DNA from 3 places in the Streptococcus sp. ELY_86 genome. Region 1 is predicted to be linked to each of the others. Evidence: predicted binding sites of a transcription regulator. Region 1 holds the regulator's gene; each other region holds the start of a gene.
What was found. The regulator Rex, encoded in region 1, represses fermentation and respiration genes when NADH is low (regulators of the CRP and FNR family bind a similar motif). The targets are predictions, from matches to a motif close to TTGTGAANTANTTCACAA.
Positions count from the first base shown of each region.

Region 1 (7,965 bases):
GCAAAGCTTTGGAGATGTCATGACCTTTTAAAAATGTCTTAACCTTTGTCTGCCGATCGGCAGCAAATTCAAATCTCATGAATCGCAGTCTCCGATGAAAGAATCCTTAACCCGCTCCCAAAAGCTGGTATGGCTTGGCGTTGCAACAAAGCTGATTGTCTTATGATCAATTTCATACTCAATCTTAGCAACATTTCGGTGCGTATAGGTTTTATTATCGACAGACAGGATGTAGGATCCCAAGCGTTTCGGAATAATTTCGATCTTATCCTTCTTAGGAACAATAATAGAACTTCCCAAGGTTCTGAAAACACGGTTGTTGAGACTGGAAATTTCTGTCAGCTGTAATGCTTCGATGGTCGGATGCAAGACAGCTCCGCCTAAAGATTTATTGTAGGCAGTGCTGCCGGTTGGTGTCGAAACTGAGATACCGTCTCCGCGAAAGCGTTCAAACTGAACATGGTTAATAATGACATCTGCGACCATTGTTTTTTCAAATCTTTTAATCGTTGCCTCATTAAGAGCCCTGGAAGTCAGCTGACGACCGTCACTTAACGTAAGCGTAACTTTTAAAATCGGGTAAGAAACTTTCTCCCCCTTATCTGAATGCAGATTATCCAGCAATTTATCAACTTCAAAATCGCGATAATCCGTATAAAAACCCAAATGTCCTGTATGGATACCGACAAAGCGAACAGTATCCAGATGCTTTTCATACATGTGAAAAGCGGACAAAAGCATACCGTCTCCGCCGATAGTAATAACGATATCGGGATTTTTCTTAGTCAGATAAAAATCATCATCATCTCTTAATGCCGAAAAGAGCTTGCTTGCGACTCTCTTGCTTTGATATTTTCCATTTGCGATTATGGCAACTTTCGTTATCTTATCGGTAAAGTTCATCTGTGTCATCACTATTTCCTACACCATCATTTAGTTTTCTTTTTTCCGCATCAAATAATAGCTGAGCTTCTTTAATATCATCGCGGATCTGCCGCATTTCTTCATCCAGCTGAAAAGCAATTTTGGCAGTCAGCTCTAAACGCTTTTTGATATCATCCGGAAATTCTCCATGGTATTTATAATTCAGAGAATGTTCAATAGTCGCCCAAAAATTCATGGCCAGTGTTCTGATTTGAATCTCAGCGAGGATAATTTTCTGACCGCTGATGGTATCAACCGGATACTCAATCACAACATGGTAGGACCGGTAGCCGCTGGGCTTTAAATTATTGATATAATCCCTTTCCTGAACGATTTTCATATCTTTGCGCTGACGCAGAAGCTCCAATACATCATCAACGTCATCGACAAACTGAACCATGATTCGCAGGCCTGCGATATCCTGCATATCCTGAGCAAGATTTTCCCGCCTTATTCCACGCAAAGCCATTTTTTCTTTGATGCTTTCAATCGGTTTGACACGACCGGTCACAAATTCGATTGGCGAATGGCGGTTTTGCTTACGAAACTGTTTGCGGATTCCTCTGAATTTAATCTTTAATTCTCCTACTGCCTGAATATAAGGATCCAGAAATTCCTCCCAGTCCATAAACGCTGCCTCCTTCCTTGTCAAAAATTAGACTTTTTTATAGAATTAAACTAATATCTTATTATACCATAATACGCTTAACAAAGGAAAAAAGAATGAATCATCTCGAAATTGAATATAAGACGCTGCTGACCAAAGAAGAATTTGATCGTATCAAAGCCCAAATGCCGCAAATTGAAGCAATCAAACAGACAAACTATTACTTTGATACGGATAACTTTGACTTAAAAGCCAATAAAATGTCACTGCGTATCAGAACCTTTGCTGATAAGGCTGAATTAACTCTCAAAGTACCTCAAGAAGTTGGTAATTTGGAGTATAATCACACGCTGCTGCTGGATGAAGCCGAAAAGATAATCTGCAAGCTACAGCTCCCGGACAGTGAGATTAAACAGTTAATCTGTCAAGCCGGTATTGATTTAAATGATTTGAAAGTTCTTGGAAGTCTGACAACAGTACGCCGTGAAATTGCCACTAAGATCGGACTGATGGCTTTGGATCATAATTGTTATGCTGGGATTGAAGACTATGAACTCGAACTGGAAGTTTCCCAAGCTCAAAAAGGAAAGGCCGATTTTGAAACTTTTCTCAAGACGAACCGTATTCAGTTCAAATACGCCAAAAGCAAGGTAGCTCGCTTCAGCCAGACTCTGCCGAAAAAATAAAGTTCAGGAGCAGAAATTATTAAAATCACCTGAAATTTCTCATAATATTTGGTAAAATAAAGATACTAATGTAAAGGAGCACCAAAATACCATGGCAGAACGTTACGCCGACAAACAAATTAAACTTTTTTCCCTAACGTCAAACACCGACATCGCCGAAAAAATTTCTAAGGCTGCCGGACTACCGTTAGGGAAATTGTCTTCTCGCAAGTTTTCTGACGGTGAGATTATGATTAACATCGAAGAAAGTGTCCGGGGAGATGATATTTATGTCATTCAATCTACCAGCTACCCTGTTAACGACCATCTCTGGGAACTCTTGATTATGGTAGATGCCTGCAAACGTGCCAGTGCTAACAGCGTCAATGTTGTTATCCCTTATTTTGGCTACTCACGTCAGGACCGCATTGCTGCTGCCCGTGAACCGATTACTGCTAAATTAGTAGCCAATATGCTGGTTAAGGCCGGAGTTGACCGTGTTTTGACCTTAGACCTGCACGCTGTTCAGGTACAGGGCTTCTTTGATATTCCGGTTGATAATCTGTTCACTACTCCTTTGTTTGCTGAACACTATACTAAATTGGGCTTATATGGGGAGGACATTGTAGTTGTCAGTCCTAAAAATTCAGGCATCAAGCGCGCCCGCAGTTTAGCTCAGTATTTGGATGCTCCGATTGCTATCATTGATTACGCTCAGGATGATGATTCCTCGCGTGAAGAAGGCTATATTATCGGTGACGTTGCAGGCAAGAAAGCCATTCTCATTGATGATATTCTAAATACCGGAAAAACATTTGCAGAGTCTGCTAAAATCGTTGAACGCGGAGGCGCTACTGAAATCTATGCTGTCGCCAGCCATGGATTGTTCGCCAGCGGAGCCACAGAAATTTTGCAGGCTGCTCCAATTAAAGATATTTTGATTACAGATTCTGTTTACACTGATCAAAAGTTACCTGATAATTTGCATTATCTTTCTGCCAGCGAACTGATTGCAGATGCCATTATCCGTATTCACGAAAGACGGCCTGTCAGTCCTTTGTTTGCTTATGACCGTAAAGGAGATGAATCCTAAATTTGATTTATTTTGATAACGCTGCAACTACTCCTCTGACACCTTCTGTTGTTCAGGCTATGACTGAAGTGATGACCGATACCTTTGGCAATCCTTCCAGCATTCACTCTTACGGCAGGGCTGCCGGCAAAGTGCTGCGGGGCTGCCGGCAAAGTGTTGCTCAAGTGTTTGAGGTTCCATCAAGAAATATTATTTTTACGTCCGGCGGAACAGAAAGCAACAACACTGCACTCAAAGGTTATGCTCTTGCTCATCAGGATCAAGGAAAACATATTATTTCAACAGCTATTGAACATCATTCTGTTTTAAACAGTCTTCATTATTTGGAAAAGCGTTTCGGTTTTGAAGTGACCTATTTGAATCCTGTTGACGGCTGCATTTCTGCCCGGCAGGTTAGAGATTCTTTGCGTGAGGACACTGTTTTAGTATCGGTTATGTTTGCTAATAATGAAACAGGAGATGTGCTGCCAATCAAAGAGATCGGCAGCCTTCTTAAAGACCATCAAGCTGTTTTTCATGTTGATGCTGTCCAAGCTGCAGGCAAGATTCCTATTCATCCTAAGGATTTAAACATTGATTTTCTGTCAGCTTCTGCCCACAAATTTCACGGTCCTAAAGGAGTTGGCATCCTCTATGCTGATGATCTTCATTTTGACAGTCTCCTTCATGGCGGTGAACAGGAGGAAAAACGTCGGGCCAGCACGGAAAATCTTATCAGTATTGCAGGTCTGACGCAGGCTTTAGTCGATGCCCAAGCTCATCAACAAAAACATCTGGAAGATGTCAGCAAGCTCAAAAAGATACTCTTAGAGGGCTTAGAGGGAGTTGATTATTATCTCAATTCAAACGAAGATGCCCTGCCTTATGTGATTAATATCGGATTTCCCGGATATAACAACGGAATTCTGCTGACTCAGTTAGATTTGGCTGGTTTTGCGATTTCAACAGGTTCTGCCTGCACAGCCGGCACTGTTGATCCCAGTCATGTTTTAGCAGCAAAATACGGAGCGGAGTCCCCCCGTCTGCAAGAATCTGTTCGTATCAGTTTTTCAGATTTGAACCAACCAGATGAGGCCAAAGCTCTAGCTGCAAAAATAAAGGAGATTGTAGGAAAATAAAATGGCTTTTGAAAAAACAGTAAATTTACCTGATTGTAAATACAGCTATACCATCAGTCCCAGCGTAAAAAGATTCACTCTGCGGGACACTGCCTTTACTCAAAACAAGCTGGGAAATTATGAACTCAGCCGCCTTTTAGAAAAGGTCCCCAACAGCGGCGACGGCTTTTCTCTGAAAATTACCATTAACAAAGATTTGACCGGCTTTAAACTGACCATTACAGACAAATCCGGACTGCGACCCGTTAATATCTTTAAATCCGAGAAAAACCAAATCATCCAGGATAAGTTTTATTTCTTAATGAACAGTTTGGCTGAGCGTGACATCTTTGTGAAAAAGGAAAATTAAGCTGACTTCAGCACAGTGCTTCTGCTGCCTGCTGAAAACATATTTTTAATAAAACAAGGGAGAGGGTGGGCTGAAACTTCGATAGCTTTTCGGAGTTCCAGCTTCCTTCTTTTTACGTGTATAAGTAAAACTGAGATCCTTTCATAAGAAAAACTTATGCCAACTTCAAAGAAAAGATGTTGCAATTTTCACAATCTTTTTTTAAAATAGTAGTACATAGCAAAGGAGATAAGTATGGTTACTCTTGACAAATCTATTCCCAAAGCGACAGCGAAGCGCCTATCACTTTATTATCGTATTTTTAAACGGTTCCATTCGGAAAATATTGAAAAGGCAAGCTCTAAGCAGATTGCTGAAGCGATTGGTATTGATTCAGCAACCGTTCGCCGTGATTTTTCTTATTTTGGCGAGCTGGGACGCCGCGGTTTTGGCTATGATGTCAAAAAATTAATGAATTTTTTTGCAGATATTCTCAACGACACTTCTACGACTAATGTGTTGCTTGTCGGGGTCGGCAATATCGGCCGTGCTCTTCTCCATTATCGTTTTCATGAGCGCAATAAGATGAAAATAGCTATGGCTTTTGACACCGACGACAATGAGCAGGTCGGCCAGCTCACTGATGACGGTGTTCCCATTTACGGTATTTCCAGTATCAAGGAAAAATTAGCCGGAACAGATGTTAAAACAGCAATTTTGACTGTTCCCAGCAGCAAAGCCCAGGAAGTTGCTGATACGTTGGTTGAAGCCGGTATCAAAGGAATTTTGTGCTTTTCACCGGTTCACCTGTCACTTCCAAAGGGAGTTGTTGCTCAGTATGTTGATTTAACCAGCGAATTACAGACGCTATTATATTTTATGAATCAAGAAAAAAATTCGAAGAATTGACAAAGTAAGGAGGGTCTATGACCAAATCCAGACCAATTATCGGTATTTCGGGTAATGAAAGACCACACGCAAAATTTCCTGATATACTGTGGTCCTATACACCATCCGGCTATGTTAAGGGAGTACAGAAGGCCGGCGGTCTTCCGCTCGTGATTCCTGTCAGTGAGCCGAATCTTGCCGCATCTTATGTTTCCATGGTTGACAAGCTTATTTTAACAGGCGGTCAAAATGTCGACCCTGTTTTTTATGGGGAAGATAAGGATACCAGCGATGATGATTTTTATTTAGCGCGTGATTTGTTCGAATTTGCTCTTGTTGAAGAAGCCATTAAACAGGAAAAACCGATTTTCTCTGTCTGCAGGGGCACACAGCTGATGAATATTGCTTTGGGAGGAACACTCAATCAAGATATAGAAGACCACTGGCAAGACGAACCGAGTGACTATCTCAGCCAAAACATGTTGATAAAGGCTGATACTGCCTTGGAAAAAATTTACGGTACTTCTGCCTCTATCAATTCCTTTCATCATCAGAGCATCAAGCGGCTGGCCGATGACTTAGAAGTCATTGCCTATGATCCTGCTGATGACACTATTGAAGCAGTAACATCTACTAATTCCGATATTAATTTTTTGGGGGTTCAATGGCACCCTGAACTGCTGTTTGAGTCACGAGAAGAAGATCAAAAACTTTTTAACTACGTCGTTAATGAACTTTAAATAAGATCCGTCTCTTCACGGAAACTGTAATATTCCTTCTTCCCGACTATAATATGATCCAAAAAAACGATTCCTAAATCATCACAGGATCGTTTTATTTTTTCTGTAAACGCCAAATCATTTTCACTGGGATAGGTTGAACCTGAAGGATGGTTATGGACAACGATAAGCGAGGTTGCCATACTTTTGCAGGCATAGTGCAGAATTTCCCTGGGTTCGGCAACAGAACGCCTGACGCTGCCGATAAAAATGATTTTCTTTTTGATAATACGGTTCTGTGTATCCAGATAAATGGCAACCAGATGTTCCTGTCTTTTATCGCCCAGTTCGGCCATCATAACTTTTGCTAAGCGTTCGCTGCTTAAAATGCGTTCTTTAAAACTATATTCTGATTGATTAATTCTCTTCGAAAATTCCAGAATGGCCTTGATTTCTATTGACTTCAACTGACTGATACCTGCAATCGTCTGCAGTTCCTCAATTGATAAGGTGCGAAAATCAGCTATGCTGTCCAAACGCTCTAAAATGTTGTTAGACAAATTTAAAACATGGTCTTTTCTGTTACCGGTCCTTAGTATAATCGCCAACAGCTCCTGATTGCTGAGGCTTTCAGGACCATAAGTCAGCAGGCGCTCCCGCGGCAGCAGAGCTTCTTTTGTAAATTCTATACTGTACATTCATTTACCCTCCACTACTACTATTCGTATTTGTTCCGATATTTTCTCAGTAAAAATCAAAACGGCTTCTACCGATACCCAGTAGAAGCCATTTAATCATATTAGGCAAAGGGCATAGACTGCCAAAACACTGATAATACTGAAGAGGGAGCCTATGAGATAGTATTCTGCAAAAGCCTGATTTTTAGAAATTTTATCATAACGGGCAATTGACTTGGCCGTAAAAACCAGACCGATAGAGGCAAACTGGCCAAATAGAAGAAATATTCCCATAATCAAACGTTCCAACAAACCGATGGTTGCCCCTGCTCCTGTAATGGTTTCATCATCATTGGTATTTTTTACCTGATACTTGCTGAAAAACAGCTTAAAGATGATATTAATCGGTTTGGTAATGAGAACCACAAACAAAATCAGCTTAAGACTGTGCTGCATATCGCTTATCCATTCAACAGTGATCGGTTCACTAAACAGATAAATCGTGGTAATCGCCAAAAGATGCATCGCCTGATCAAGAAGAAAAGCAGCCTTATCCAACTGCCGCTTATGGTAAAAAGGATAGAACAAAAATTTAGCACTGTCAATCACCGCATGGCTGGCAAAAACCAGCAGTGCCATAGCAAAAGCGTGCGGGACACAAAGACTGATAACAATCAAAGGTAGAGCAACAATGCAAAGATGCTTACACAAATACCGCCAATCATAAGACTTCAAATCTGCCATTTTTTGGCTTTGCCATTGAAAATCAGCTAAAAAATGGGCAATGAGGAACACTGTCAGCATAGGGTTATGCGACAGAAAGTGAGATACAAGATTAAAATGAATCATCTGCCGCTTCTCCTTTAGTTTCAATAGCATTCAGCAATAAATCGACAGCTGCTTTTTTATTTCTCAGGTAAATTTTTAAACCGCCGGATTTGAGACG
Region 1 is NZ_JBZFUK010000001.1:68,929-76,893, reverse strand. It holds gene AC4HAN_RS00380 (RluA family pseudouridine synthase) at 1-79, opposite strand, end outside; gene AC4HAN_RS00375 (NAD kinase) at 76-912, opposite strand; gene yjbM (GTP diphosphokinase) at 887-1,552, opposite strand; gene AC4HAN_RS00365 (CYTH domain-containing protein) at 1,648-2,217, shown strand; gene AC4HAN_RS00360 (ribose-phosphate diphosphokinase) at 2,309-3,289, shown strand; gene AC4HAN_RS00355 (cysteine desulfurase family protein) at 3,292-4,407, shown strand; gene AC4HAN_RS00350 (DUF1831 domain-containing protein) at 4,409-4,756, shown strand; gene AC4HAN_RS00345 (redox-sensing transcriptional repressor Rex) at 4,991-5,644, shown strand; gene AC4HAN_RS00340 (gamma-glutamyl-gamma-aminobutyrate hydrolase family protein) at 5,662-6,363, shown strand; gene radC (RadC family protein) at 6,360-7,040, opposite strand; gene AC4HAN_RS00330 (DUF3307 domain-containing protein) at 7,137-7,868, opposite strand; gene AC4HAN_RS00325 (SatD family protein) at 7,855-7,965, opposite strand, start outside.

Region 2 (7,965 bases), on a different contig from region 1:
ATTGCCGGCGGAGGCACGGGAGCTTGGGATGATAGATGTAATGAATCGAGTTTAAAAATGAAAAAAGGAAATCACAGACGACAGGCACTGGTACTTATGCCGGCTGCCTTTATGCTTGCCTGGGTGCTGTGGCCTATTTCAAAAATTCTAGCAGTTATAGGTTTTACAGTATTTGCAGCTGCCAATATTTTATCCTATTTTTTAGAAAACTAATATAGAAATTAAGCGCCTTCTCTAAGAATCACTGTTACAGTTCCTTAGTTATACAGCGCCTTGTTTTCATATTTGTGAATTTTTAAAAACGTTAATCAAAATGGTAAGATAATATTGAGGAAATTCCTAAAGGTTTCCCTAGTCTTATCTTAAGTTTTATTTGGCGTGAGAGCTTTGTCGTCTTCCGACAATATTTTTAGATTAGTATTAATTTTTACCTTTCTTCTCATGATTATCATTCCAATTTTGAAAGAAAAATAATTATATTTGATAAACGGAGGTCATATTGTCCCCTCTGAAAGTTAGTTTTTGTATCTAATTTTTAGGAGGGACAGGAAGGCTTCCGCTTTTTGCAAGTATGTGATTTTAGATCAAAGGCAGGATAATAAGCACCGATTTTTAAAATCACAAACAAATGAAAGGAAAAGTTATTTATGAATCACTATAAATCATTATTACTATTCTCAGCGACAGCTTTGTTATTAGTAGGAGGTAGGATTTACGCTGACGAAGTGAGTCAAAGTGTTGACCAAGGGCAAGTACCTGCAGCCGCTGCGCAAACCGATAGTCAAGAAAATCGACAAACTACGGAGCAACAGATTCTTCCAGCTGAGACGAATCACCAACAGAAACAAAACTTGCCAGCTCCTGAGGAAATTTCACAAGCTCAGGATGCTACAGAGAATCAGGATCAAACACCTACCTCCTTTGATCAAGAAGCCTCAAATCAGGCGGTTAAAGAACAACAGAGCCAACAAGCCCCTGTTACGGAATCTCAGGCGGCTACAGCAGTGACAGAGAGTGAGAGTACAGAAGGTCAAGAGTCCCTATCTATAGAAAAATACGAGGCAAATGTTGCCGACCTCAAACAAGTCACCATGGTTGATGTCTATCACATGTTTGATGACCAGGATGGTAATTACACCCTCTATATTGGTCGGCCAACTTGCCATTATTGTCGCGATTTCTCGCCAGTTGTTAAAGAGTTTTATGGAATGACTGGTGGACAGGTCTATTATCTCAATACCGATAATCCGGACTTTACACCAGCTTCTAAAGATTTTTTGAGAGGAAAGATTGGGGAATATGCTACACCGACTATCCTGCATCTGGAGAAGGGGCAAATTGTCTCTGGTCAGTTAGGCAGCGGTGGAACCGCTCAGGAACTGTACAATAAAGTCTTTCCTGCAGTTAGTACTGAACAAGCTGATGAAACACAAACACCGGCTGCACAAGATACCGCCCCTCCTAAAATAGCTCCTGAACCAGCCAATGCAGAACCAGATCCAACGACTGTTCCAGAACAATCTTTAACAAAGAATAAGGAGAAGCAGGTAAGTAGTGAGACGACGTTTGACAATAGTCATTTTCTTAAACAGGTGCTTGAACAAGCAAAATCATGGCTAACAAGCATTTTAGAAAAATGGAAGGCTTAAAGAGTAAAAGGTTATGATTAAGTCAACTTCAGCAGTGGCCATACAAAGGTACCCAAATAAGTTATACTATAGATGTTTCCTGACCAAGGGACAAAATTAAAAAAATGAAAGTAGAAAAACTTGTCACAAAGCTTTATAACAAGTTTCCATGGTCTGCCTGTGAATTGTAAAGAGCAGTTCCTTAGCGTCTGTATCGCTGATGTCAGGGTGCTTAAGCCATTCAAAAATAAAGCCGGTGATGGAAGAAGCCAGATAAGCATTGTTGAGACGGACAGCAGGACTGTCTCCTTTTTTCGATAGCTTTTGTGATCCAAGCATACACTTATCAAAAATGGTATCAGTAAACTGCTTCAGAAAAAGCCCCTTGTCGCGTGCAGCCAGAATGCTGATAGCTTTCTTATTTCTAGAAATACTGTCAATAATGCCATTAGTATAGGCTCGGTTTACGCTGTCATCAACTTGGCTGATGTGACTGACACGCGTTTCAAATGAGTCTGCCAAATTGTCTAAAATATCTGCCATAATGGTTTGATAAAGATCCTCTTTGACTTCATAGTGCAGATAGAAAGTATTGCGGCTGCACTGTGCTTGTTTGCAGATGTCTTTGACCATGATGTCATGGCAAGGTTTCTCCTCAATCAGTGTCAAATAGGCACTTTTGAGGTTTTTTTCTGTTTTGAGATATCTCAGGTCATTTTTATTCATAGGCCACCTCTTACTTATAGGACATTATACCATATAAAAGCAACTTATAGGACATTTATACATCATTTAACTATTGATTGGACAAAAGAAAACCCTTACAATAAAGCTGTAAAATAAATCACAAAGAGGTATTGAGATGAATCGCGTATCACAAATTTTAGGTATTAAAAACCCTGTTATTCAAGGTCCGCTAAACTGGCTGACAGATGGGAAGTATGCTGCTGCAGTAAGCCAAGCTGGAGGACTGGGCGTCCTTGGTTTTAACGCAGGACAGAAGGAAGCTGTCTATACAGTTGACGAAACGGTTGAAAATATGCGTCGGGAAATTCGTATCGCCCGCGAATTAACAGATAAACCATTAGGGCTGAATGTATCACCAACAGTTGAAGGTGAAGAGGATATGTTCGGCAGAGCTATGCTTGATTTGATGGTAGAAGAAGGGGTGCAAGTAGCCATAATGGTTGGAGATTTTTCACCTTATTGGACAAAACAATACCATGATAATAATATTAAAGTCGTGTTTAGAGCGCATACACCAACCGTTGAGAATACTGAAGAAGCTATTGAAGGCGGTGCTGATATTATCGTGGCAACTGGTTTTGATGAAGGCGGAACAGTTCCTAATAATGTGATTGGTACATTTTCAATTGTTCCCTTGATTGTTGATGCAGCCAAAGGCCGTGTCCCAGTCATGGCAGCTGGAGGGATTGCTGATGAGCGAACAGCAGAAGCTGCATTTGTGCTGGGAGCAGAAGGGCTCTTTGTTGGGACAGCCTTTATGATGGCAGAGGAATCTGTTTTAGCAGGAAATATTAAAGAAATGGCTCTTGAATCAGATGCTACTGATTTGCTGATGTATCGTACGGTTCCATCTTTCTATCGTTCATTACGGGGAGAACTTCCTGAGAAGTTACTGGAAATGAGCAAGGCCGGCGCTACAGAAGAAGAAATTTACGAGGCTCAGCATGCTTATATCGGTATGCGCGACGGGATGCTCTTTGGAGATCTCAGCAAAGGCTATGCATCCTTTGGACTTGGAATTTCCTTTATTGAAAAAGTCGAACCAGTTCAAGTGATTATGGATCGCTTAGTCAAGAATATTGGTAAATTCTTATAAAAAGAATAGAAGATTCCAATTTAAGAAAGCAGGGAAAATATGAAAAAAATTTTTTCAACAAAAATGATTAATACAGGTGGACGTACAGGTGAAGTTCACGCACCAGATAACTCCATTCAATTTCAAATTGTGCAGCCGGGACAAAAAGTAGCTGGTGCAACTAACCCAGAACAATTGTTTGCGGCAGGATTTAGCAGTTGTTTTAACAGCGCCCTCAGCTATGTCTTATCTAGTCAACAATTGACAAATAAGGCCACAGTTTCTGCGACTGTTTCTATGTATAACGTCAGTACTGGACCAGTACCGGACGTGGTTCTTGGTGTTGATATTGAAGGTCATATTGACGGTTTACCACTTGATCAAGCGCAAGCCTTATTAGAAGAAGCGCATAAGGTTTGCCCATATTCTCGGGCAGTTTCGGGGAATATTGAAGTGACGGTCAAAGCAGTCTGAGAAATTATCGCTAACGTTCAAAAACGTAAAAGTATAAAACGGATATCTTTACGTTTTTATGATATAATGGAGTAAATTTAGGTGGTAAAATGATGTCCCCTAGAAAGGATATTCTTACCATGTCTTACAAATTCCTACTTTTTGAAATTGATACAAATTAAAAATTAATATCCCTTGAAATCACTTGGTTTCAAGGGATATTTGTCTCTGTTGATATTTAGAAACAAATTAGACTAGACTGATTCTTATTGAGTGGTTTTATAGTTTGATTGGTTTTTAGAAATCGTTTTAATAGTATTAAATCGTTAAAAAATATTACTGAAATAGCTAAGTTAGAGTTTTTGATTCAATTTTGAGGACAAATCTTGATTAGGTATTTAATAACAAAGTTTACGTGGTATAATATAATTAGAATGAATACAATCAAAGGCGTAAAAAACTATGGGAAAATATGACGATGATTTTGGCTGGGGAACACTTTTAGGTGTTGGTGCTCTACTAGGTCTGCTCGGTTGGGCAAATTATAAAAGTTATAAAGCATCTACTGAAGCTGATCGAGGAAGAAGGGAAATTCCAATTGTATGGTCAACAGGCCTATCCGAAGAGGTTTTCGAGACTTTTTGTAGAAAATCCGCAAGGGAAATTAAAAGACTAAAGATAATTTCAACTGATGGTTTACATGTGAGATGCGAGGTGAAATCAAGTGGTGGAATTTCAACTTGGGAATTTAGTGCAGATTTTTATGATTATGGTAGTCTTTCAGGTAAATATTTTATAGGATATAAAGAAAATGATGATTCTACGATTCCAAAAGTATTTTTGGATAAAGTTGCTAGTAGAATAAGAGAAATCACTTATAACTATGAGGTAGCTGCTCCCTTGTCATCAGTAGATTTAATCGGACAAAACGTTAATGATGTGGAACATTTGTTTGTTAGTAGTGGCTACATAATGGTTCATACAACGCCCAGGGTTTTTAGGTTGTTATCTAAAAACGGTACTGTGACCGAGGTAAGGATAGATGGTGTTTCAGAATTTTATAAAGATCAAATTTTCAGAAGTGGTAGTGTCGTGAACATCACCTATTTAAAAAATTAAACAACTCCTTGCTACTTAGTTGCTTAATGAAAAATACGAGAGGTAATAAAAAATGGATGAAGGGATCCTATATTTTGGACCAGATGATTATGAGATTATCGATATCGAAGGTTATGAGACTAGACCTAAAGCAGTTATTAGCAAACTCCCTGAAATTGCCAAACCATTATTACGTAATGCCGATATTATTTTTTCTAAAGTAGAGAATTTACTTTACACTGCGCCATCATTTATTAACGTAGTTAAAGCCACTATCCCTGAAGAAACGTTACAAGCTGTATTATCCAGGGAACAAAAAGAAGCGATAGCAAAAGGGGCTTTAAAATTAATGACCAAGAAAGATGATTCATTAATGGCAACTTTGTTGAATACAGAAACTGGTAAAATTGCTGCCACAGTCCCTTTAAAATCTGTCGAACTCTCGCCAGAGATAACTCAAGCAACTACAAACTATGCCTCTCAACTTCAAATGGCTCAAATTGCAGAACAGATTGAAAATATACAGCTGGCAATTGAAGATGTTAGAAAAGGACAAGAGTCTGATAGACTAGCCATAGCATATAGTTGTCAACAAAAATTATTACAGGCTAGAGAAATTGTGAATCCACAGCTAAGGACGTCCATGTTACTTCAAGTAATATCGGATGCTGAGGATAGTCGAAATCTCTTGATGCTTAGCCAGAAATCGAATGTTGCCTTTATACAAGAACAGCCCGAAGATACACTTGGGAAATTTATTAAAGGAGAAAAACAAAAGAAAATCGATACCAGAATTAATGAGATAAGAGATGGCCTATCAGCAGTTAACTTAGCTTCACTATCAGCTGCTATGGCTTATAATGAATTGGGTGAGGAAAAGGCCGCTCAAAAAAGTCTTGAGTACTTTGCCCATTTTCTTAATGTGACTTATTTAACTACACCTCATTTAATAGAAAGATTAGATTTGCTTGATCCATCTCCAACGAATTATTGGACTGAAGAACTGCCCAAAATTAAGAGTTCTATTCTGAATTTACCGAATAATAATTTAAGTAAAATAGAAACTGAGGAATTAATATGACAAACAGTAATACTTGTAAAAAATGTGGCAGAAAACTACCGATAGATTATAGATATAAGAAATGTGAATCATGCAGAAACAAGAATATTGACGGTCTTAAAAAGTTTGGAAAAGTAATTGGTGGAGTTGCTGTTACTGCCATTCCTGTCATATTAAACAATGCTTTTGGTGGTAAAGATAAAAGTTAAACAATGCACCCCCTTTTTTTAACCCTTGCACCCTAGAAAGGAAGTATCAATAGCTCACAGATCCTTGGACAGGAAAAAGAAAAGGAAAGTCAGGCTCCAATCTACTGTACGCATGTACAATGATATTCGAAAGAATGACTTTCTCAAAATTGATAACCTTCAGTCCATCAGAACTATCTATGATCAGTTAACTGATGGTGAGATTGATAGCGAAGACATGCTGGATGGTGAGCTTTTCAGAGATAATCTGGTATCAATCATTGATGCTGCTAATAATAAGACCAAGCACGTTCCGCCCATATCTGAAAAACAAATCTTTGCCATGCTGCAATCATGGATTGGCTTTATCAATGATAAGACGGTGCCAGTGCTGATTAAGTCTTTTCTGGCTCACTATTTCTTTGAAAATGTCCATCCTTTCTACGATGGCAATGGCAGAACAGGCAGGTATATCCTAGCAAGATATTTAGCGCGCAAACTTGATATCTACTCAGGTCTAGTTATCTCTCAAAGAATCAATCAGGAAAAGAAGAAATACTACAAAGCCTTTAGCATCACTGGAGAAGCGGATAACAAGGCAGAAGGAACTTTCTTTGTCCAATCCCTAATGGAAATCCTCAAAAATGGTCAGCAGGACATTATCAATACGCTAGAAGAAAAGAAAGCTATCTTAGACGACTATTCTAACGATTTGGATTATTCTGACTACACCGAACTCCAAAAGCGAATCCTCTATCTCTTGCTTCAATCCAAGGTCTTTGTGGATGATCCAAATGAGGGTCTTTCAGACAATGACATCATAGAGCTCCTCTCACACGACTTTGCCAAACTTGCTATCAAAAGAGAAATCGACCACTTGGAAAAAATCGGCGTCCTAAAACTAACCGCACAAAGACCTAAAAAACACCTGCTCTTGTAAAACTCTCTAATTCAATATTTTCACAAGAATAAGAAACATGAGAAGTCGGAAGCAGCAGAACTACCAGCATTTCAATGAAGGTAGTTCTATTGCATGAAACTATGATTACTGGAAAAATAGACATTGGGAGATAATCATAAACTAGTTAAAGCAGCCCTTGATTTTGGGTTGCTTTTCAAATGTTTTCAATATAATCTTTCTTTTTTTTTGGAAAAGTAACAAAGTTTAAAGATAATAAGAATTGCTTGAAAAATTAAGCAAACCATCCTTTGAGAGGGGCAGAAGTGGTGGTATAATGGTATTGATATCTAGTCATTAATATAATTTATTAGAGTAAAAAGAGGTAGATAATGTCAAAAGAATCTCAATTGAAAGATAATTTAGTCGAAAAAAGTGTTGAAGCATTTATTATGGGTTTAGAAATTTACAATAAACCAACCATAAAATATAGAATAGAAGGATTCAGTTTCTTTATCTGCAATGCATGGGAATTGATGTTAAAGGCAGAGTTGCTAAATAGAAATCAAGATATTTACTATAAAGATAATCGCAACAGAACTTTGAGTTTAGAAAACACAATAAAGAAGATCTATTCTGATGAACATACTCGTATTCGTTTAAATTTAGAACGAATTATTGAACTTAGAAATATAAGTACCCATTTTATTACAGAGGATTATGAGCTTAAATACGCCCCCTTATTCCAAGCGTGTGTTTTAAACTATACAAATGAATTAATCAGATTCCATAAGAAAGATATTACACAAAGCATAGCA
Region 2 is NZ_JBZFUK010000002.1:105,402-113,366, reverse strand. It holds gene AC4HAN_RS03565 (hypothetical protein) at 1-213, shown strand, start outside; gene AC4HAN_RS03560 (DUF6568 family protein) at 648-1,649, shown strand; gene AC4HAN_RS03555 (TetR/AcrR family transcriptional regulator) at 1,773-2,354, opposite strand; gene AC4HAN_RS03550 (NAD(P)H-dependent flavin oxidoreductase) at 2,491-3,471, shown strand; gene AC4HAN_RS03545 (Ohr family peroxiredoxin) at 3,511-3,924, shown strand; gene AC4HAN_RS03540 (hypothetical protein) at 4,366-5,022, shown strand; gene AC4HAN_RS03535 (hypothetical protein) at 5,075-6,082, shown strand; gene AC4HAN_RS03530 (hypothetical protein) at 6,079-6,270, shown strand; gene AC4HAN_RS03525 (Fic family protein) at 6,383-7,189, shown strand; gene AC4HAN_RS03520 (DUF3644 domain-containing protein) at 7,540-7,965, shown strand, end outside.
Region 2: the regulator Rex is predicted to act here: its motif matches at 2,461-2,478, upstream of AC4HAN_RS03550 (NAD(P)H-dependent flavin oxidoreductase).

Region 3 (7,965 bases), on a different contig from region 1:
TTGCAGCGGGAAAAAGTCCCCTGTTGACATTTTTTTAGACATAACAGCAGCTGTAAGGACCGTTGAATTCCCATAACGGATAACAGCTGCGCCATTAGCCTGTTTAGCGACCTGACCGATTTCAACCACTAACTTTTTACCAGCAAAGACTGTTTCAAACACTTGTTTCGACATTATTTTCTCCTGAAAAATTATTCTACGTGTTTTCCACAAAATTGAGGGAGTAAGTCCAGTTAAACGGTGAGCAGGCTGTTTTATTTCCCGCAGCTGACAAAGCCTGCCGCTTAAATCACTCAGCCGCCTTGTAATCAGCCTTGAAACCAGGCCGAACTTACTGCTTCAACTTTGCACAAAACCACGTATCTCGTCTATTTTAACATATTTTCGATGAAAAGAAAAAGAGGAGAAACGGCTTTTGATGGCTTTAGGTCAGAAAACCATCCGTTCTTTGCTTTTTGGTTAAAGCCGCAACTGTCCTGCAATCCCCAAAGCAAGCTCCGCAAAGTTGGAGTATTTGCATCCACATGTCCTTGTCCGCCAGCGCTCGCCTGCAGTATGAAAAGAAGCAAAAAGCAGCCCGCTGAATATAACATTCAGCAGACTGCTTTTACATTGCTTTCGGATGCCTTTTATCTTAGCGGCGAAGTCCGAGTGAACTGATGAGATCACGGTAACGGTTAACATCTGTACGGCGAAGGTAAGCCAAGAGGTTACGGCGATGACCGATTTTCTTCATCAAGCCACGGTATGTAGCATGGTCTTTTTTATGCTGTTTGATGTGGTCGTTCAAATGGTTAATTTCCCAAGTAAGGACTGCAACCTGAACTTCAACACTTCCTGTGTCGCCTTCATGACGGGCATACTGAGCAATAATTTCATTTTTTTTCTCTTTTGAGATTGCCATAATATATTCTCCTTCTGAATCCTTAATCCGAGTGCTGGGTTTTGGCAAGTCCCAGAACCAAGAAAAGGTTACTTGTCTTTAAGACAGTTCTTATTTTAGCAAATTAGCAGGCCACCGTCAACTGATTTTCCTTGATAGAGATAGAGCAAAAAATCATGATTTCACAGCAATCAATTTTTCAGGCGTGCTCTCATCAGCCTTAGCAGCCTTTTTACCCTGGAAAAAAGGCCCGCCGAAGCGGACCCTGACTGCAAACTATGGAGAAAGCTTAGAACATATCAATCAAGAGTTGTTTGAGTTCTGCAATGTATGGCTGACGCGGGTTAGCTGGCGTACATTGGTCATCATAAGCCAGGCTTGCCAAACGATCAACTGCTGCATCAAAGGCTTTCTTAGTAACCCCGTTGGCTGACAGTTTTGGTTCAACACCGACAGCATGCATCAATTTGTCAATGCGTGCGCAGAGTGCTTCAACAAGTTCTGCATCATCTTTGCCTTTAAGACCGAGAGCCCGGGCAATATCGGCATAGTCACGCTGTGCACGGTATTCTTCATAACGTGGGTAAACAGAACGTTTTACATTTCCTGCAACGCCGTTGTAGCGAATAACATGCTGCATAGCAATGGAGATTGCTAAACCGTGAGGAAGACCGAATTCACCGCCGGTTTTGTGTGCCAGTGAGTGGTTGATACCAAGGAAGGCATTACCGAAGGCCATACCTGCGATAGTTGATGCATAGTGCATATTTTCTTTAGCTTGTTCGCCGCGAAGCGTTGGGTTCTTAGGATCGTAGTTGTAAGCATCTTCCAAGTTTTCAATAATCAATTTGATCGCTTCAAGTGACCATGGACGAGTGAAGTCAGATGCCATAACTGACACATAAGATTCAAGGGCGTGTGACAAAGCATCAAGACCTGACCAAGCTGCTGTACGTTTTGGCACAGTCATTACAAATTCTGGGTCAACGATAGCCACTTGCGGTACCAATTCATAGTCAGCAAGTGGGTACTTCACGTGTGTGAAATCATCAGTGATAACGGCGAACGGTGTCACTTCAGCACCTGTACCAGAAGTTGTCGGAATACAGAAGAGACGAGTAACTGTTTGATGTTTGAATTTCACGATACGTTTGCGGATATCGATGAATTTTTGTTGCAATTCAAGGAAGAATTCACTGACATTTTCGTAAGAATCGAGCCAAGTGTCTTCTTTATCAAGAGATACTTCGTAAATCAAGCGGGCAATCTTAGATGCGTCAATAGCAGAACCACCACCGATAGCAATAACGGTATCAGGCTTGAAGTCACGCATTTGTATAGCGATTTCAATAGTTTGACCAAGTGTCGGATCTGGTTTGATCGTACCGTAAAGCGATGTCACAACTTTTTCATCACGAAGAGCCAACTGTGCATAAACCGTATCAACGAAGCCGAATTGAACCATACCCGGGTCAGCAACGATGAGAGCACGCTTCATTGGTTCGTATTCATCCTGCAAGTAAGAAATAGCGTTCTTTTCGTAGTAAGTTTTTTCTGGCAAACGAATCCATTGAGGACGGTTGCGGCGTTTCGCAACAGTTTTCACGTTCAAGAGGTCGCCAGTAGATAAATTGTGTGACAATGAATTTTTCCCCCATGATCCTGTTCCAAGTGTTAAGCTGGCCTGCAATGCATCTGTATAAACGTCACCGATACCGCCGACTGAGTCCGGTTGGTTAACCAAGACACGAGATGAGTTAAGGGCATCGCCGTATTCAGCAACGAATGGGTCAGCTTGTGAACCAATTTGGATAGCACAGTTGTGACCGGCTCCTTGATAATCAAGCAAAGCGGCTACAATGTCAATACCATCTTGACGGTCTTTGGCTTTGTAAACTGAAAGGAGCGGAGAAAGTTTTTCTGAAGACAGCTTTTCACCGATATTTTTCTTGTCAAGTTCGAACAAGAGAACATCTTTGCCTTCCGGCAGTTTCACACCGGCTTGCTCACAGATCCACTGAGCGGACATTCCGGCAACCGGTCCGTTAACTCCGTGGTTATCATTGAAAACAAAATCTTCAAATTTCTTATAGTCTTTTTTCGGAACCAGATAAGCTCCTTTGTCCTGCATTTTTTGAAGCCATTCCTTGTAGATTGGTGCTTCAACAACAGCTGAGTTTTCAGTCGCACAAATCATACCGTTGTCAAAACGTTTTGACAGCAGAAGGTCTTCAACTGCACGGTCAAGGTGAGCAGTCGCATCAACGTAAACCGCACCGTTACCTGCACCAACACCCATTGACGGATTACCGGATTTAAGGGCTGCATTAACCATACCAGGTCCGCCGGTAGCAAGGATTGAAGCAATGCCTTTATTAGAAATCAAAGCACCTGTATTTGCGATAGATGGTGTTTCAATCCATTGAACAATATTTTCAGGAGCTCCGGCTTTAACTGCTGCATCGTACAAGATTTGAGCAGCATGAGCAGAACATTTTTGCGCTGCCGGATGGAAAGCAAACACGATAGCGTTACGTGTTTTCAATGCCACCAGGATTTTGAACATTGTAGTTGATGTTGGATTGGTTGTTGGCACAATACCGGCCAAAACACCAAGCGGTGCTGCAATTTGAATACTGCCGGCAACTTTGTCTTCACCGATAATCCCAACAGTCTTTTCATTTTTAATGCGTTCATAAACATATTCTGTTGCAAAGTGATTCTTAGTATCTTTATCTTCGACAACTCCGCGGCCGGTTTCTTCATAAGCTTCTTTGGCTAATTCTAAGGACGCTTCAGAACCGGCAAGTGCCATGGCAGCAACTATTTTATCCACCTTTTCTTGTGTATAAGTCGCATAAATTTTTTCAGCTTCAAGCGCTTTTTCAACGAGTGAATTTGTGTACTGCTGTGCAGCTTCTTCAGCAGTCAGCTCTTCTGTGTTTGCTTTTTTTGCCATTCGACAATTCCTCCCAAATAAATAATAGTTGGTAAATAGTAATAAAGAAGAAAGATACCTTTTGTGATTTTCTTCACTTGTTATTGTAATCCTTTTCAGGAAAAAAAGCAAGCTTTTTTGTGAATTTTTTCTCAAATTTTTTAAAAATTTTTATTTTGCTCTTTTCGAAGCCTGCTAAAAAGCCCCGGAATCAGTTTCCGGAGCGTTTAGACCAAACTTTATTATATGTCAGAAGGACAAAGCCCAAAGCAAAACTTGAAACAGCAAAGATTAAAAAGGCAGCATTCAAACACGGACTGATTTGCGCCAAGAACTGCAGAACAAACGAAGCACAGCCTCCGCCAAGGTTGCAGCCAATCAGCACCAGTGTAGTTGCTGCTGTCAGCTGATGGCGAGGAATGCGTTCTGAAATTTTATGGAACACCAAGGTCACACCTAAACTGTAAACAAAACCGGTAATCAAGGCCCCAAGTCCCAAAAGCCATAACTGCTGAGCCTGCCAAAGCATCAAGAGACCCACTCCTAACACGAAAAGCACCAAAGGCATCAAATAATCTTTGAGCCAGCTGAGTAAAAAACTAAACAGAGTTCCCGCTAAAATTCCCATCAGCATCATCAAACTTAAAATCAAACTGGCTTGGGCAGCTGTTCCTAAATGCAGCTTATCAACCAAAATCGGAATACGCAGGGTATTGGCGGAATTCACCAAAATGACAAAGCTGGCATAAAAAGCCATTCCTAAAATATAGAGCAGCTGATGCGGTGTCAAGCTGTCCTTGTGATCTTTCCTGATGACTGTTGTTTCTTTCTCTTCCTCTCTCTGCGGGACAAACAAGAGATATAAAGCTAAAATGAGCAGGCCAAAACCATAAACCAAAAAGGCAGCTGACCACGAATACTCCAGCAGCTGACCGGCTAAAAAGGTCAGAACTGCTGATCCCAAAACTTCCATGGAACCTCTGAGTCCCAGCATCTGTACGCGCGTTTTCCCCGAAAACCGTTCACTGATAATATTAATGGCACGCGCATTGATCAAGCCAATCCCAAATCCCAGAAGCAGACGGGATAGAAAGACAACTCCGTAAATTTGGATGGCAACCGGTAAAATACCTCCCAGAGAAAGAAGAGACAGCCCTAAAATAACACTCAAACGCTCTGACAGCAGGCGGCCCAGCCAAGGGTTTAGCAGCAGAGTCGCTAAAATAGCAAAAGATGACAGGGATAAAAGCAATTCGACCTGAGCGCTGCTGTAGCCTTGTTCTTGGTAAAAAGCCACCATTTTAGGCAGGGCGGGGGCGACCGCAAAAGTCGACACCAGCATTAAAGACAGTGATAAAAGGCTGGCCTTTTCCAAAAAGTGTTTCATGAAAACTCCTTAAACTTGTTTTTTCTTGTAAATAGAGTATAATCAAACTTAGCAAAGAAAAATATGACATATGTCATAAATAGGGAGAACAAAGCGTGAAAGCCTTAACCGATTGGATTCAAGAGTTCCAGCTGGAAAATATTTTTCCTGCCCATTATTTTGAAAAGCTGCAGGTCAAATCATTTTCTGCCGGAGAGAGCATCTGTCAGCAGGGGCAAGATTTACAGGCCCTGTCTTATTTTGTCCAAGGGAAAATCAAGATTGTCCGCCGTCTCTTTAACGGTAAAGAGCATATCTTAGATATTCAGGATAAGCCTACCATTATCGGCGATATTGAGTTTTTGACAGACCAGCAGACCGTGTCTTCTGTTATCGCCCTTGAGAAGTCCTGGGTCATCCAGCTGCCGCTTGAAGCCAATAAGGACATGCTGCTTAAAGACCCGCTGTTCCTGCTGAAATTAGGACAGGGTCTGGCTCAGGCTCTTTACCAGCAGAATATCCGTGCCTCAACTAACCTTTCCTATACCGTTAAGGAGCGCCTGGCCAGCCATATTTTAGCTGTGCAAAAAGATGGCAGGTTCCGCTTGGAATTAAGCACTCTGGCAGATTCATTCGGTGTCAGCTACCGCCATTTGCTGCGTGTCATTGGAGAATTTATTGCCTTAGGACTGATCTGCAGGCAAAAACCTTATTATCATATTGTTGATTCTAAGCAGCTGAGCCGGTGGCAAATCAAGGAATAAAGGAATTCTTCTAACTTTATTTATCCCGTATTTTGTGCTATATTTAACTTATTGTAAGAACAAGGAGAAAAGAATGTCTACTATAGAAAAACTCACTCGAGCCAGTCATTTGATTGATATGGATGATATTATCCGCGAAGGCAATCCAACTCTTCGCGCTGTTGCCCAAGATGTTACTTTCCCTTTAGCCGATGAGGACATTATTCTGGGTGAAAAAATGCTGCAGTTTCTGAAAAACTCACAAGATCCTGCAACTGCTGAAAAAATGGGGCTGCGCGGCGGTGTCGGCTTGGCAGCGCCCCAGCTGGATATTTCAAAGCGCATTATCGCAGTTCTCGTTCCCAACCCTGAAGATAAGGACGGCAATCCTCCCAAAGAGCCTTACGCTTTGGAAGAAGTGATGTATAATCCTCGGATTATCGCCCACTCTGTTCAGGATGCTGCTCTGGCTGACGGTGAGGGCTGCCTGTCAGTTGACCGTGTTGTCGAAGGCTATGTGATTCGCCATTCCCGTGTTACTATTGAGTATTATGATAAAGACGGCAACAAACAGAAAATTAAGCTCAAAGGCTTTAACTCAATTGTCGTGCAGCATGAAATTGATCATACCAACGGTATCATGTTTTATGACCATATCAATGAAAAGAATCCTTTTGAAACTAAGGAAAATCTGCTGCTTATTGACTGAGACAAGAACACCATCTAATCGTAAAAGAGAACGAAACAATTACTGTTTCGCTCTCTTTTTAGCTGTTATTAAAACTGCTGAGACTGTATAGTCACCATATCTCTAAAAAGACTGCTCAATTAAGCCACAATCGCTTTGGCAACTTCTTCCGTTGTCATGCGGCTGAAGTATTTGCTGATATCAATCGTTTTGAGCCTCTCTAAGACATCTTTATACTCATAGCGGCTGCCGACTAGGAGCTTCTCAATATCTGAGACATCACCGATCCCAAAGAAATCTCCGTAAATTTTGATAGATTTAATCAAAGATTTCTCAACATTGGCGTAGGCGGTAATTTTTCCGGCAGGATAGCGGACACTGCGCTTAATCGTATATTCCGGCGCTGCCCCGTAAATCCAATCCCAGTTGCCGAACTGCTCTTTTTCAGACTCCTTGATGCGCTCCAGCTCAGCTTCTGAAAATTCATACTCTGTCATATCCGGATTTTCTTCTTTGACTTGTTCAAGAAGGGCATCGCGGAAAGCCAGCACATCCATTTTCTGAGGCAGCTCATCATTAATATTTGTCACCCGAGCTCGGACAGATTTGATGCCTTTAGATTCAATCTTATCCTTGCTTACTTTAAGGGCATCTGCTAAAACAGACGTATCAACATCAAACATCAGGCAGCCGTGATGCATCATTCGCCCTTTGTAATAAGCCTGAGCATTACCGCAGAATTTTTTCCCGTCAATTTCAAGGTCATTGCGGCCGGTAAATTCAGCTTTTACCCCTAATTTGGCCAGAGTATCAATAACAGGTTTTGAAAAAGTCTTGAAATCAAAAGCTCCTTCATCTGCCTTATTTGAAATAATCGTATAATTGAGATTGTTAAGGTCATGATAGACAGCTCCGCCGCCCGATAAACGGCGAACAACATGAATACCGTGAGCATCGGTGTATTCCTTGTTAATCTCTTCAATAGCATTCTGGTGCTTGCCGATAACAATCGTCGGCTCATTAATCCAAAGAATGAAAATTTCATCTTCATCCAGCATTTCCCTAAAAGCATAAGCTTCTAAAGCAATATTAAAAGCCGGGTTATTCGAATGACTGACAATATACTTCATTGTTTCTCCCAAAAATTATTTAAAAGGGGATAGCTGTACTAGACTAACTTCTATTTCATCTATCCCCATCAGATATCATTTAAATGTCTCAATAATCAGCGGCGTTTTGGCGGATTGTGAACAGCTTCGCCCAAAACATCGGCAAAGGCTTCATACATGTTTTCTGAGAAGGTCGGATGGCCATGGATGGATTGAACCACTTCATCGACTGTCAGCT
Region 3 is NZ_JBZFUK010000006.1:125,046-133,010, forward strand. It holds gene pnp (polyribonucleotide nucleotidyltransferase) at 1-174, opposite strand, end outside; gene rpsO (30S ribosomal protein S15) at 635-904, opposite strand; gene adhE (bifunctional acetaldehyde-CoA/alcohol dehydrogenase) at 1,173-3,842, opposite strand; gene AC4HAN_RS08880 (MFS transporter) at 4,033-5,208, opposite strand; gene AC4HAN_RS08885 (cyclic nucleotide-binding domain-containing protein) at 5,304-5,951, shown strand; gene def (peptide deformylase) at 6,025-6,639, shown strand; gene lplA (lipoate--protein ligase) at 6,759-7,748, opposite strand; gene lpdA (dihydrolipoyl dehydrogenase) at 7,844-7,965, opposite strand, start outside.
Region 3: the regulator Rex is predicted to act here: its motif matches at 3,960-3,977, upstream of adhE (bifunctional acetaldehyde-CoA/alcohol dehydrogenase).